Regions from separate parts of the Microbispora bryophytorum genome, predicted to be linked through region 2. Evidence: predicted binding sites of a transcription regulator. Region 2 holds the regulator's gene; the other holds the start of a gene.
What was found. Region 2 encodes HrcA, which represses chaperone genes, less so after heat shock. Its sites were predicted from a motif close to TTGGCACTCTCNNNNNGAGAGTGCCAA; they were not measured.

Region 1 (5,938 bases), on a different contig from region 2:
CGTCGGCCACCTTGTGGGAGGCGATTCCGAAGACGAACGAGGCGAACGGGCGGCCCATGTCGCGGTAGCGCGGCAGCGCCGACAGCACCGCGATGCACACCTCCTGGGCCACGTCGTCGGCGATGTGATACTGACCGGACACCCTGCCCAGTCGAGCTCTGCAGTAGCGGACCACCATCGGGCGCAGGTGTCTCAGCAGTGATTCGATCGCGGTGCGATCTCCCTGTACGGCAAGGCTGGTCAGTTCCCTGAGGTCGGGCTCATCCGATCTCGTCGCAAGCCTTACCCCAGTTACGGCGTCGGCGACGCATCCCTCGGTCACGTTAGGCATGATGCCCGTCACGATCGTTCATGTCGTCATGGTTAACGGCTACGGATTGGTCACATTGGCGCGTCGATAACACTCCGTAATCGACTGATCACTCTGCCGTTGGAACATTCCAACCGTAATGTCGAAAATGACGAATATACGGCTGACGACTTGACAGGGAAAAAGAAACATGCGGGTCGTTCGCATTGCCCGCGAGCCCGCTTCGCCTCCCGACGGCCCGTCTCACCGGCGGAGCGGACAAGGGGCGGAAAGCAGTGCGCCCCGCGGTCCGCCCTTACGGGCGGCGCGGGGCGCGGGGCGCGGAAGGCGCGGGATCAGTGGCCGTGACCGTGGCCGTGACCGTGACCGCCGTTGGCGGCCGGAGCCTCCTCCTCGGGCTTGTCCACGACGAGGGCCTCGGTGGTGAGCAGCATGCCGGCGATGGACGCGGCGTTCTGCACGGCCGAGCGGGTCACCTTGACGGGGTCGATGACGCCCTGGGCCACCAGGTCGCCGTACTCGCCGGTGGCGGCGTTGAGGCCCTCACCGGCCTTCATCTCGGCGATCTTGGCGGTGACGACGTAGCCCTCCATGCCCGCGTTCTCGGCGATCCAGCGGGCGGGCTCGACCAGCGCCTTGCGGACGATCGAGACACCGGTGGCCTCGTCGCCGGTCAGGCCCAGGTCGTCGAGCTCCTTGGACACGTGCACGAGCGCGGAGCCACCGCCGGAGACGATGCCCTCCTCGATCGCGGCGCGGGTCGCGGAGATCGCGTCCTCGAGGCGGTGCTTCTTCTCCTTCAGCTCCACCTCGGTGGCGGCGCCGACGCGCAGCACGCACACGCCGCCGGCCAGCTTCGCGAGACGCTCCTGGAGCTTCTCGCGGTCCCAGTCGGAGTCGGACTGCTCGATCGCGACCTTGATCTCGCGGACGCGGTCCTCGATCGCCTGGGCGTCGCCGGCGCCGTCCACGACCGTGGTGGTGTCCTTGTTGACCACGACGCGGCGGGCCGTGCCGAGCACATCGAGGCCGACGTGCTCCAGCTTGAGGCCGATCTCCTCGCTGACGACCTGGCCGCCGGTGAGGATGGCGATGTCCTGCAGCATGGCCTTGCGGCGGTCGCCGAAGCCGGGGGCCTTGACGGCGACGGAGGTGAAGGTGCCGCGGATCTTGTTGGTCACCAGGACGGCCAGGGCCTCACCCTCGACGTCCTCGGCGATGACCAGCAGCTGGCGCTTGGTCTGCGCGATCTTCTCCAGCAGCGGCAGGAAGTCCGCGATGGAGGAGATCTTGCCCTGGGTGATGAGGATGTAGGGGTCCTCCAGGACCGCCTCCATGCGCTCGGAGTCGGTCACCATGTAGTGCGACAGGTAGCCCTTGTCGAACTGGAGGCCCTCCGTGAACTCCAGCTCCAGGCCCATCGCGTTGGACTCCTCGACGGTGATGACACCGTCCTTGCCCACCCTGTCGAACGCCTCGGCGATCAGCCCGCCGATCTTCGCGTCCTGGGCGGAGATCGTCGCGACGTTGGCGATCTCCTTCTTGTCCTCGACGTGGCGGGCGCTGCCGAGCAGCCGCTCGCTGACGGCCTGCGCGGCCTTGTCGATGCCGCGCTTGAGCCCGAGCGGCTGCGCGCCGGCGGCCACGTTGCGCAGGCCCTCGCGGACCATGGCCTGGGCCAGGACGGTCGCAGTGGTGGTGCCGTCACCCGCGACGTCGTTGGTCTTGGTCGCCACTTCCTTGGCGAGCTGGGCGCCAAGGTTCTCGTACGGCTTGTCCAGCTCGACCTCACGAGCGATGGTCACACCGTCGTTCGTGATCGTCGGGGCACCGAACTTCTTGTCGATGACGACGTTGCGGCCACGGGGGCCGAGCGTCACCTTGACGGCGTCGGCGAGAGCGTTGACACCACGCTCGAGAGCGCGCCGCGCGTCCTCTTCGAACTCCAGGATCTTCGGCATTCAGGTCTCCTTAAGAGCGCGCGGAGCCCCGGGCGCATGGCCCGGGGCTCCACAGGCCGGCGCGGCCTACTACTTCTCGATGATGGCGAGCACGTCGCGGGCCGAGAGCACCAGGTACTCCTCGCCGCCGTACTTGACCTCGGTGCCGCCGTACTTGCTGTAGAGGACGACGTCGCCCTCCTTGACGTCCAGCGGGATGCGCTTCTCGCCGTCCTCGTCCCAGTTGCCCGGGCCCACAGCGAGGACACGGCCCTCCTGCGGCTTCTCCTTGGCGGTGTCCGGGATAACCAGGCCGGAGGCGGTGGTCTGCTCAGCCTCAAGCGGCTGGACCACGATGCGGTCGCCAAGCGGCTTAACGGGAACCTTGGTGGCGGTCGTCACGATCGGACCTCCCCTTCAGATTGCGATGAATGAGCTGAAGAGGCGACCAGCGGCCTGCCGTCGCGGGTGTCAGACCTGTCTCGTCGCTATTGGCACTCTCACTGGGAGAGTGCCAACACGAAACAGTATGCAAGTGGCGCGTGACAGTCAACACGAACCGGCATCGCAGGTCAGACGCACCTGGCGGCAACACGCCAGAGCCCGCCCGTTCAGCCGTCCGCCGCGCCCGCGTCACCGTCCGGCCGGAACATCGCATCCACGGCTCACATTTCAATGTCGAAGTGTTGGATACGATGGCCGCGGAGGAGGAGCGGCGAGGAGGACCCAGACCGCGCGCGCCATGAACGACACCCTCACGGACACCACCCTCACGGACACCACTCTCACGAACACCACCCTCGCGAACACCACCCTCGCGACGCACACCGCCGCGGACGACACCCTCACCGACCACACCGTCACCGAAGACACCGTCACCGAAGACACCGCCGACGACCACACCGCCGCCGACCGCGCTCCCGGCGAGGACGCCGTCGACCGGATCCTCGGCCAGTGGGCCCGGGTGCGCCCGGATGTGGACTGCTCGGCGATGGGAGTCGCCGGGCGGATCTCCCGCGCCTCCCGCCTGCTCGAAAAGGGCATCAAGGAGTACTTCACCGGGCACGACCTCGAACCGTGGGAGTTCGACGTGCTCGCGACTCTCCTCCGGTCCACCCCCGATCACCGGCTCTGCATGAGCGATCTCGCCACGGCCGCGATGGTCAGCTCCGCGGCGCTCACCAACCGGGTGGACCGCCTCGTCGTCAAGGGCCTGGTGCACCGGGAGGTCTCGCCGTCCAACCGCCGCATGGTCCTGATCACCCTCACCGGCGAGGGCCGGGCGGTGGCCGACGCCCTGCTCGCGGGTCACGTGGCCAACGAGGAGCGACTGCTGGCCGGCCTCACCGGCGAGGACCGGGAGCAACTGTCCGGCCTGCTGCGCAAGCTGCTCACCTCGCTCGGCGACGTCGGCTCCTGCTGACCGCCGGGCAGGCGGTAGCGTCGCGGGCGTGGACCTGGACGCCTTCCGCACGCTGCTCACGCCCGCCGGGCTCGGGGCCCTGGACGAGGCCGTGAAGATACTCGCCGACGGCGCCGACCCGGTGGCCGCCGCGAGCGCGATGCGCCGCAGCCACCCGGCGGACCTGACGGCGGCGGCGCTCACGCAGGCGTCGCTGCGACGGCGGGCCGAGGCCAAGTTCGGCCCCGACGCCGCCGTCATGTACTTCACCCCCCACGGGCTGGAGCAGGCCACGCGCCCCGAGGTCGCCGCACACCGCGCGGCCAGAATCCGCGCCGCAGGACTCCCAGCCGACGGAATCCGGGCCGACGGAACCCCGGCTCACGGGGGGCCGGAGGGCGGTCCTGCCGTGCTGGACGTCTGCTGCGGGATCGGCGGGGACCTGCTCGCGCTGACGAGGGCGGGCTGCCCGGTCGACGCCGTGGACCTCGACCCGCTGACCGTGGAGATCGCCCGCGCCAACGCGGCCGCGCTCGGACTGTCCGGTCTGGCCCACGTCCGCACGGGCGACGCCGCGCTGACCGACCCCGGCGGATACGGCCTGCTGTTCGCCGACCCCGCCAGAAGGGGGGCGAGGGGACGGACCTTCGACCCGATGGCCTACTCCCCCACCTGGCCGGTCGTGCTCGACCTGGTGGCCCGCGCCCCGGCGGCCTGCCTGAAGGTGGCCCCCGGCATCCCGTACGAGTTCATCCCGGAGGGCGCCGAGGCCGAGTGGGTGTCGTACCGCGGCGAGGTGAAGGAGGCGGCCATCTGGACCGGGATGGGGCCGGGCGGACGGCGTGCCACCCTGCTGCCGTCCGGGGCCACGCTCACGGCGTCCGGCGCGGAGGCGGAGACCGGGCCGGTGAGCCGCTACCTCTATGAGCCCGACGGCGCCGCGGTGCGGGCCCACCTGGTCGCCGAGGTCGCCGCCCTCGTGTCGGGCCGCCTCGTCGATCCGCGGATCGCCTACATCACAAGCGACCGTCTCGTACGCACGGAGTGGGCCTCCTGCTACGAGGTGACCGACGTCATGCCGTTCTCGCTGAAACGGCTGAGAGCGGTGCTGCGCGAACGGCGCGTCGGCGTGGTCACCATCAAGAAACGCGGGTCCGCCGTCGACGTCGAGCGGCTGCGCAAGGACCTGCGGCTTTCCGGCGGCAATTCCGCCGTGATCGTGCTCACCCGCATCGAGGAGCGTCCGTTCGCCCTGCTCTGCCAGCCCGTGACCAGCGCAAACGGATGAAATCGGAATAATTCACCGGCAATTACCGCCTTTCTCATTCCCCGCCTGATGGCCGCGGGTCAGGGCCTAAAGTTGGCCGTCGGGCGTCCGCCTGTTCGTTCATCTGCGCGAGACCGGGCCGAACCGATGTTTCGGCGAGTGAAGGAGCATTCTCGGTGGAGCATTCCAGCCACAACCTCCTCCAGGCGGGCAGCCAGACCGCCATCTCCGATCGGATGCGCGAACTGCTCGCCCGGGCGGCCCAGGACCATGTCTACGAGCAGCGAACGCAGGGTGCCGTGCTCGACGAGATCCGCCAGCGGCTGGAGGGCATGGAGTGGCTCCTGCGCGAGGTGCGCGAGCGCGAGCTGGGCGGCCTCGGCGTGGCAATCGAGGTGATCACGCAGCGGCTCGACGACATGACGGTCAGGCCGCCCGCCTGGGCGGAGGGGCTGGCCCAGCACATGGAGCTGCTGCGCGACCACGTGGACGAGGTCGGCGGGCGCGCCCAGGGCCTCGCCGAACGGATGGCGGACGTCGCGCACCGGCTCGGCAAGTTCCAGGGGAGCATGGAGGCCGCCGCCGGGCGGTTCACCCGGATCGACAAGACTCTCGCCGCGATCACCGAGCGCACCGAGCGGCTGGAGGCCGTCGTCGTCGAACGGCTGGACTCGGTCGGCGGCCGGATCGAGGCGGTGGAGAGCGGGGTCGAGGGCATGGACGCCAGGGTGACCGCGCTGGGCGCCGGCGTCGGCGACGTCGCCGCCGGAGTGGACGAGATGAGCACCACCATCGCGGGCATGAACGCCGACCTCACGGTGGCGGCGGGGGCCGTCGTGCCCCTCGTGGACGCGGTGCGCAGCAGGCCGGACCGTGAGCAGATCGCCGAGACCGTCTCGGACGCGGTCACCCGCGCCATGGAGCCGGCCCGGGGCGACGTGGCCCGGCGGCTCGCCGCACTGGAGGAGACCATGCTGGCGCTCGCCGAGGTTCTCCTGCGCCCCGCCCGCGGCCACGCC
Region 2 (5,938 bases):
GCGACAAAGGTGGATAGGGGGCCCATGCCCTTATAGGGCCGGAACCCCCGGAATCGTGCCGTGATCGTAGATCGCGTGATCGGGTTGGTCGGTGGTCGGTGGTCGGTGGTCGGTGGTCGGTGGTCGGTGGTCGGTGGTCGGCGTGGTCTCCGTGATCGGGGCGTCGAGGGCAGCGCGCGAGTGACGGCAGACTGGAGAGCGTGCCTTCAGTGCTTCCCGACGGCGACCCCGTCCCCCCGAGCGGCGAGTTGCCGTCCGAGGCCCTCGACGGGCTCGGCTCCCGTCCGTTCGGCTTCTACGTCCACGTGCCGTTCTGCGCGACGCGCTGCGGCTACTGCGACTTCAACACCTACACGGCGGCCGAGCTGGGCCCCGGCGCCGCGCAACGCGACTACGCGGCCACGGCGGTCGAGGAGATCCGGCTGGCCAGGCGCGTGCTGGGAGACGCCGCGCCGCCCGTGGAGACCGTCTTCTTCGGCGGCGGCACGCCGACCCTGCTGCCCGCCGCCGACCTCGTACGGATCCTCGACGCCATCGGCGAGGAGTTCGGCCTGCGGCCGGACGCCGAGGTGACGACCGAGGCCAACCCCGAGTCCGTGGACCCGACCTACCTGAAGGAGCTGCGAGCCGGCGGGTTCACCCGCATGAGCTTCGGCATGCAGAGCGCCGGCGAGCACGTCCTCGCCGTCCTCGACCGGCGGCACACCCCCGGCCGCCCCGCCGAGGCCGTACGGGAGGCCCGCGCGGCCGGGTTCGAGCACGTCAACCTCGACCTGATCTACGGCACGCCGGGGGAGAGCGACGACGACTGGCGGGCCTCGCTGGAGGCCGCGCTGGCCGCCGGGCCCGACCATGTCTCGGCGTATTCCCTCATCGTCGAGGACGGCACCAGGCTCGCCGCCCGGATCCGTCGCGGCGAGCTGCCGATGACGGACGACGACGTGGCGGCCGACCGCTACCTGATCGCCGAGGAGATGCTGACGGCCGCGGGCCTGAGCTGGTACGAGATCTCCAACTGGGCCGCGGGCGACGAGGCCCGCTGCCGCCACAACCTGCTCTACTGGACCGGCGGCGACTGGTGGGGGGCCGGGCCGGGGGCGCACAGCCATGTCGGCGGCACCCGCTGGTGGAACGTCAAGCACCCCGTCGCGTACGCCGCCCGCCTGGCCGCCGGGACCTCGCCCGCGCACGCCCGCGAGGTGCTGCGGGCGGAGGACAGGGCCGTCGAACGGGTCATGCTGGAGCTGCGCCTCGTCTCGGGCCTCCCGCTCGCGGACATCGCCCCCGAGGCCCGTACGGCCTGCGCGCGGGCGCTGGCGGACGGGCTGTTCGAGGTGGAGGCGTTCAAGGCCGGACGGGCCGTGCTCACGCTGCGCGGCAGGCTGCTCGCCGACGCCGTCGTCCGCGATCTGACCCCGTAGGACGGTCGGAAGACGGTCAGGCGTGGCCGGACGGTGCCCGGCCCGTCGCGCGGTCAGGACGGCGAGGCGGACGCCTATGGAGCCGTGACGAAGTCGATCAGTTGTTCCACGCGGCCGAGCAGCTCGGGCTCCAGGTCGGCGTAGGTCGTGACCCGGCCCAGGATGTGGCGCCACGTCTCCTGGGGGTCCATCCGCCAGCCGAGGGCGTCGATCACGCCCTCCTTCCAGGGCACGCCCCGCGGCACGTCCGGCCAGGCGGCGATGCCGAGCGCCCGGGGCTTGACCGCCTGCCAGATGTCCACGAACGGATGACCGACGACGAGCACGTCGTCGCCGGACACCCGGGCGGCGATGCGGCTCTCCTTCGAGCCGGGCACCAGGTGGTCCACGAGCACCCCGAGCCGCCTGCCCGGCTCGGGGCCGAACTCCTCGACGATGGCCGGCAGGTCGTCCACGCCCTCCAGGTATTCGACGACGACCCCCTCCACCCGCAGGTCGTGGCCCCAGATCTTCTCCACCAGCGAGGCGTCGTGGACGCCCTCGACGTAGATGCGGCTCTCCCTGGCGACCTGTGCGCGCAGGCCCTCGACCGCGATCGACCCCGAGGCGCTGCGCAGCGGCCCCTTCGGACCGGCCTGGGGGCGCACCAGCGTCACCGGCTTGCCGTCGAGGAGGAATCCTGCGGGCGTCAGCGGGAACACCCGGCGCCGGCCGAACCGGTCCTCCAGCGTCACGGCCTCCTTGTCGCAGGCCACCACGGCGCCGCAGAAGCGGCCCTCGGCGTCTTCGACCACGAGGTCGAGCTCGGCCGCGATCTCGGGGATCTGCCCCCGCCGTGGCCGCCGCCAGTCTCCGGAAAGCACGTCCCGCCCGTACATGCGGGGAACGCTAGCAAATCACGCCGGGCGGCGGCGGGCCGCGGAGCGGCGCGCGAGCACGACGACGGTCACGATCAGCGCAGCCAGGAAGCCGACGGTGGGCAGCGCCAGCAGCGCGACGGCGCCGCCCGCCAGCAGGCCGGCCACGCCGGTGAGCTGCTTGCCGACGCCGAAGCGCACCTCGTCGCCCTCGCAGGAGAGCTGATAGGTGCCCGCCTCGGGGACGCCTGCCTCGAACAGCAGCTCCCAGGTCGTCCCGTTCAGCGTGAGGGTCTGAGAGACGGCCGGCGGGGTCAGCCGCACCCGCGGGTCGGCGCCGTCGCCGAGCTGACAGCGGACGTCGGTGGGCTGGTCGACGGCCGCGTAGATCGCCGGCTTGTCCGCCGGGTTGAGCGCGACGGTCACCGACTGCCCGCCGGAGAAGATCGTGGCGGGCGCGGCGTCGCCGAGCGTGGAGAACAGGCCGCCGGTGAACCCGCCGGCGCCCGCCACCAGCAGGACGACGAAGAGCACCCAGGAAAGGAGGATCCACAGCAGCCGGGGCCGGATCGGCAGGGAGCCGGCGTACGGCGAGGCGAAGGGGTGCGGCATCCGCAGGGTAACGTCGGCCGGCGAGGAGGTCTGGTTCTCGTGCATGGGTGAAGAGTCGACCATGCGGCTTGTGGTCGATTTGCAGCTCGCTTGTCCTGGTGCCGTCGCGTTATCGCACCACGTGGGGTGGTAGCCGTACACTTGGCACTCGGGAACACAGAGTGCCAGAGTCGGTGTTTCCAGGCACAGGGAGGTGACGATTGCTCGACGACCGCAAACTCGCCGTCCTGCGCGCCATCGTCGAGGACTACGTGTCCACCAACGAGCCCGTGGGATCCAAGGCCCTGGTGGACAGGCACAACCTCGGCGTCTCCCCGGCGACGATCCGCAACGACATGGCGGCGCTGGAGGAGCAGGGATACATCACCCAGCCGCACACCAGTGCGGGCAGGGTGCCGACCGACAAGGGATATCGCCTCTTCGTCGACCGGCTGTCGCAGATCAAGCCGCTGTCGGGCGCGGAACGCAGGGCCATCGAGACCTTTCTCGCCGGGGCGGTGGACCTCGACGAGATCGTCATGCGCACGGTGCGGCTGCTCGCGCAGCTCACCCGGCAGGTCGCGGTGGTCCAGTACCCCTCGCTCACCAGGTCGTCGGTGCGTCACGTGGAGATCGTCCCGCTCGCGGAGCGCCGGGTCATGCTGGTGCTGATCACCAACACCGGGCGGGTCGAGCAGCGTGTGGTCGACCTGCCGGAGGACATCGCCGACGACCGGGTCGCGAACCTGCGCGCCGTGCTCAACGCGTGCCTGGACGGCTGCGGCCTGTCCCGGGTGCCGGAGACCGTGGCCGACGTTCCCGAACGCCTGCCTCCCGAGGACAGGCCCGTGGCGGTCACGATCCTGTCCGTGCTGCTCGAGACGCTCGTCGAGCGGCACGAGGAGAAGATTGCTTTTGGTGGGACGGCCAACCTCGCCGCCGCCGACTTCAGCATCGGCCTGCGGGACGTGCTGGAGGCGCTGGAGGAGCAGGTCGTCCTCATCCGCCTGCTGGGAGAGACCGGCGGGCTGTCCGGACTGACCGTCCGCATCGGATCCGAGAACCCCTACAGCGGGCTACGTGGCACCTCTATCGTGGCCGCGGGATACGGTGCGGGCGACAGAGAACTGGCCCGGCTCGGAGTGCTGGGCCCGACACGAATGGACTATCCGGTGACGATGGGTGCGGTGCGCGCGGTGGCGCGTTACGTCGGCCAGATCCTGGCGGGGTCATAAGTGTCCAACGACTACTATGCGACCCTTGGCGTACGGCGCGACGCCAGCCAGGAAGAGATCAAGAAGGCGTACCGCCGTCTCGCCCGTGAGCTGCACCCGGACGTCAACCCCGATCCGGAGACCCAGGAGCGGTTCAAGGAGATCAACCAGGCGTACGAGGTGCTGTCCGACGCGGGCAAGCGCCGCATGTACGACATGGGCGCCGATCCGTTCGGCGGCGCCGCGGGGGCCGGAGCAGGCGGCTTCGGCGCGGGCTTTCCGTTCAGCGACATCATGGACGCCTTCTTCGGCTCGGCGGGCGGCACGCGGGGGCCCCGGTCCCGTGCCCGCCGCGGCCGCAACGCCACCATCAGGGTCGAACTCGACCTGTCGGAGGCGGCCTTCGGCACGACCCGCGAGATCGTGGTCGACACGGCCGTGGTCTGCGAGGTCTGCCAGGGCTCCGGGGCGGCGGCCGGCACCCACCCCGACACCTGCGACATGTGCCACGGGCGCGGCGAGGTCTCGCAGGTGACCCGTTCGTTCCTCGGCCAGGTCATGACCTCCCGTCCCTGCCCCCAGTGCGGCGGCTTCGGCAGCGTCATCCGGCACCCCTGCATGGAGTGCTCGGGCGAGGGACGGGTCAGGACCCGGCGCACGATCAAGGTCAGGATCCCGGCCGGCGTCGAGGACGGCACGCACATCCAGCTCGCCGGCGAGGGCGAGGTCGGCCCCGGTGGCGGGCCTCCCGGCGACCTGTTCCTGGAGATCGCCGAGCGGCCGCACGAGATCTTCGAGCGACGCGGCGACGATCTGCACTGCACGGTCCACATCCCGATGACCGCCGCCGCGCTCGGCACCCTGATCACGGTCGAGACCCTCGACGGACCCGAGGAGATCGACGTGCGGCCCGGCACCCAGGCCGGTCAGGTCATCCCCCTGTACGGCAAGGGCGTTCAGCGGCTCAACGAGACCGGCAGGGGCGACCTGCTGATCCACGTGAACGTCGAGACGCCGACCAAGCTTGACCCGCCGCAGGAGGAACTGCTGCGCGAGCTGTCGAAACTGCGCGGGGAGGAGCGGCCGGCCGGCAAGTTCTCCCCGGGGCAGCAGGGCTTCTTCTCCCGCCTGCGGGACGCCTTCAACGGCCGCTGAGCTGATCGCATGAGTGTTCCCGTGTTCCTGTCGGACGCGGCCGGCCAGGCGGCGGACACGATCGTCCTCGACGGTCCGGAGGGGCGGCACGCCGCCGCCGTACGCCGCCTGCGCCCGGGGGAGCGGATCGACCTGACCGACGGCGCGGGGCGGGTGGCCGAGTGCACGATCACGGCGGCCGGCCGGGACTCGCTGACCGCGGAGGTGCTGCGCCGGTTCGAGGTCCCGCCGCCCCGGCCCAGGCTGGTCGTCGTCCAGGGCCTGCCCAAGGGCGACCGGGGCGAGCTCGCGGTCGAGATGATGACCGAGGCGGGGGTCGACGTGATCGTCCCCTGGGCCGCCTCCCGTTGTGTGACCCAGTGGAAGGGCGACCGGGCCGCCAAGGCCCTCGCCCGCTGGCGCGGCACGGCCCGCGAGGCGGCCAAGCAGGCCCGGCGCTTCCACCTGCCCGTGGTGACCGAGCAGGCCACGACCGCGGCGGTCGGCTCGCTCGTCTCGGCGGCGGCGCTCGCGGTCGTCCTGCACGAGGAGGCCGCCGAGCCGCTGAGCCGTCTGCCTCTGCCGGAGGAACCGGGCGACATCGTGGTGATCGTCGGCCCGGAGGGCGGCGTCACCGACGAGGAGATCGCCACGTTGCGGGCCGCGGGAGCCACGCCGGCCCTGCTGGGGCCGACGGTGCTGCGCACCTCGACGGCGGGCG

Region 1: a site for HrcA is predicted at 2,742-2,768, ahead of groES (co-chaperone GroES). Genes of this name have one in related genera too.

Annotation. Positions count from the first base shown of each region.
Region 1 is NZ_JBICTF010000004.1:287,160-293,097, reverse strand. Features, by position in the region: gene ACGFIB_RS14980 (sigma-70 family RNA polymerase sigma factor) at 1-331, opposite strand, end outside; gene groL (chaperonin GroEL) at 646-2,271, opposite strand; gene groES (co-chaperone GroES) at 2,341-2,652, opposite strand; gene ACGFIB_RS14965 (MarR family winged helix-turn-helix transcriptional regulator) at 2,993-3,673, shown strand; gene ACGFIB_RS14960 (class I SAM-dependent methyltransferase) at 3,702-4,940, shown strand; gene ACGFIB_RS14955 (hypothetical protein) at 5,096-5,938, shown strand, end outside.
Region 2 is NZ_JBICTF010000001.1:778,283-784,220, reverse strand. Features, by position in the region: gene hemW (radical SAM family heme chaperone HemW) at 201-1,421, shown strand; gene ACGFIB_RS03685 (DUF3097 domain-containing protein) at 1,496-2,299, opposite strand; gene ACGFIB_RS03680 (hypothetical protein) at 2,318-2,935, opposite strand; gene hrcA (heat-inducible transcriptional repressor HrcA) at 3,091-4,104, shown strand; gene dnaJ (molecular chaperone DnaJ) at 4,105-5,238, shown strand; gene ACGFIB_RS03665 (16S rRNA (uracil(1498)-N(3))-methyltransferase) at 5,248-5,938, shown strand, end outside.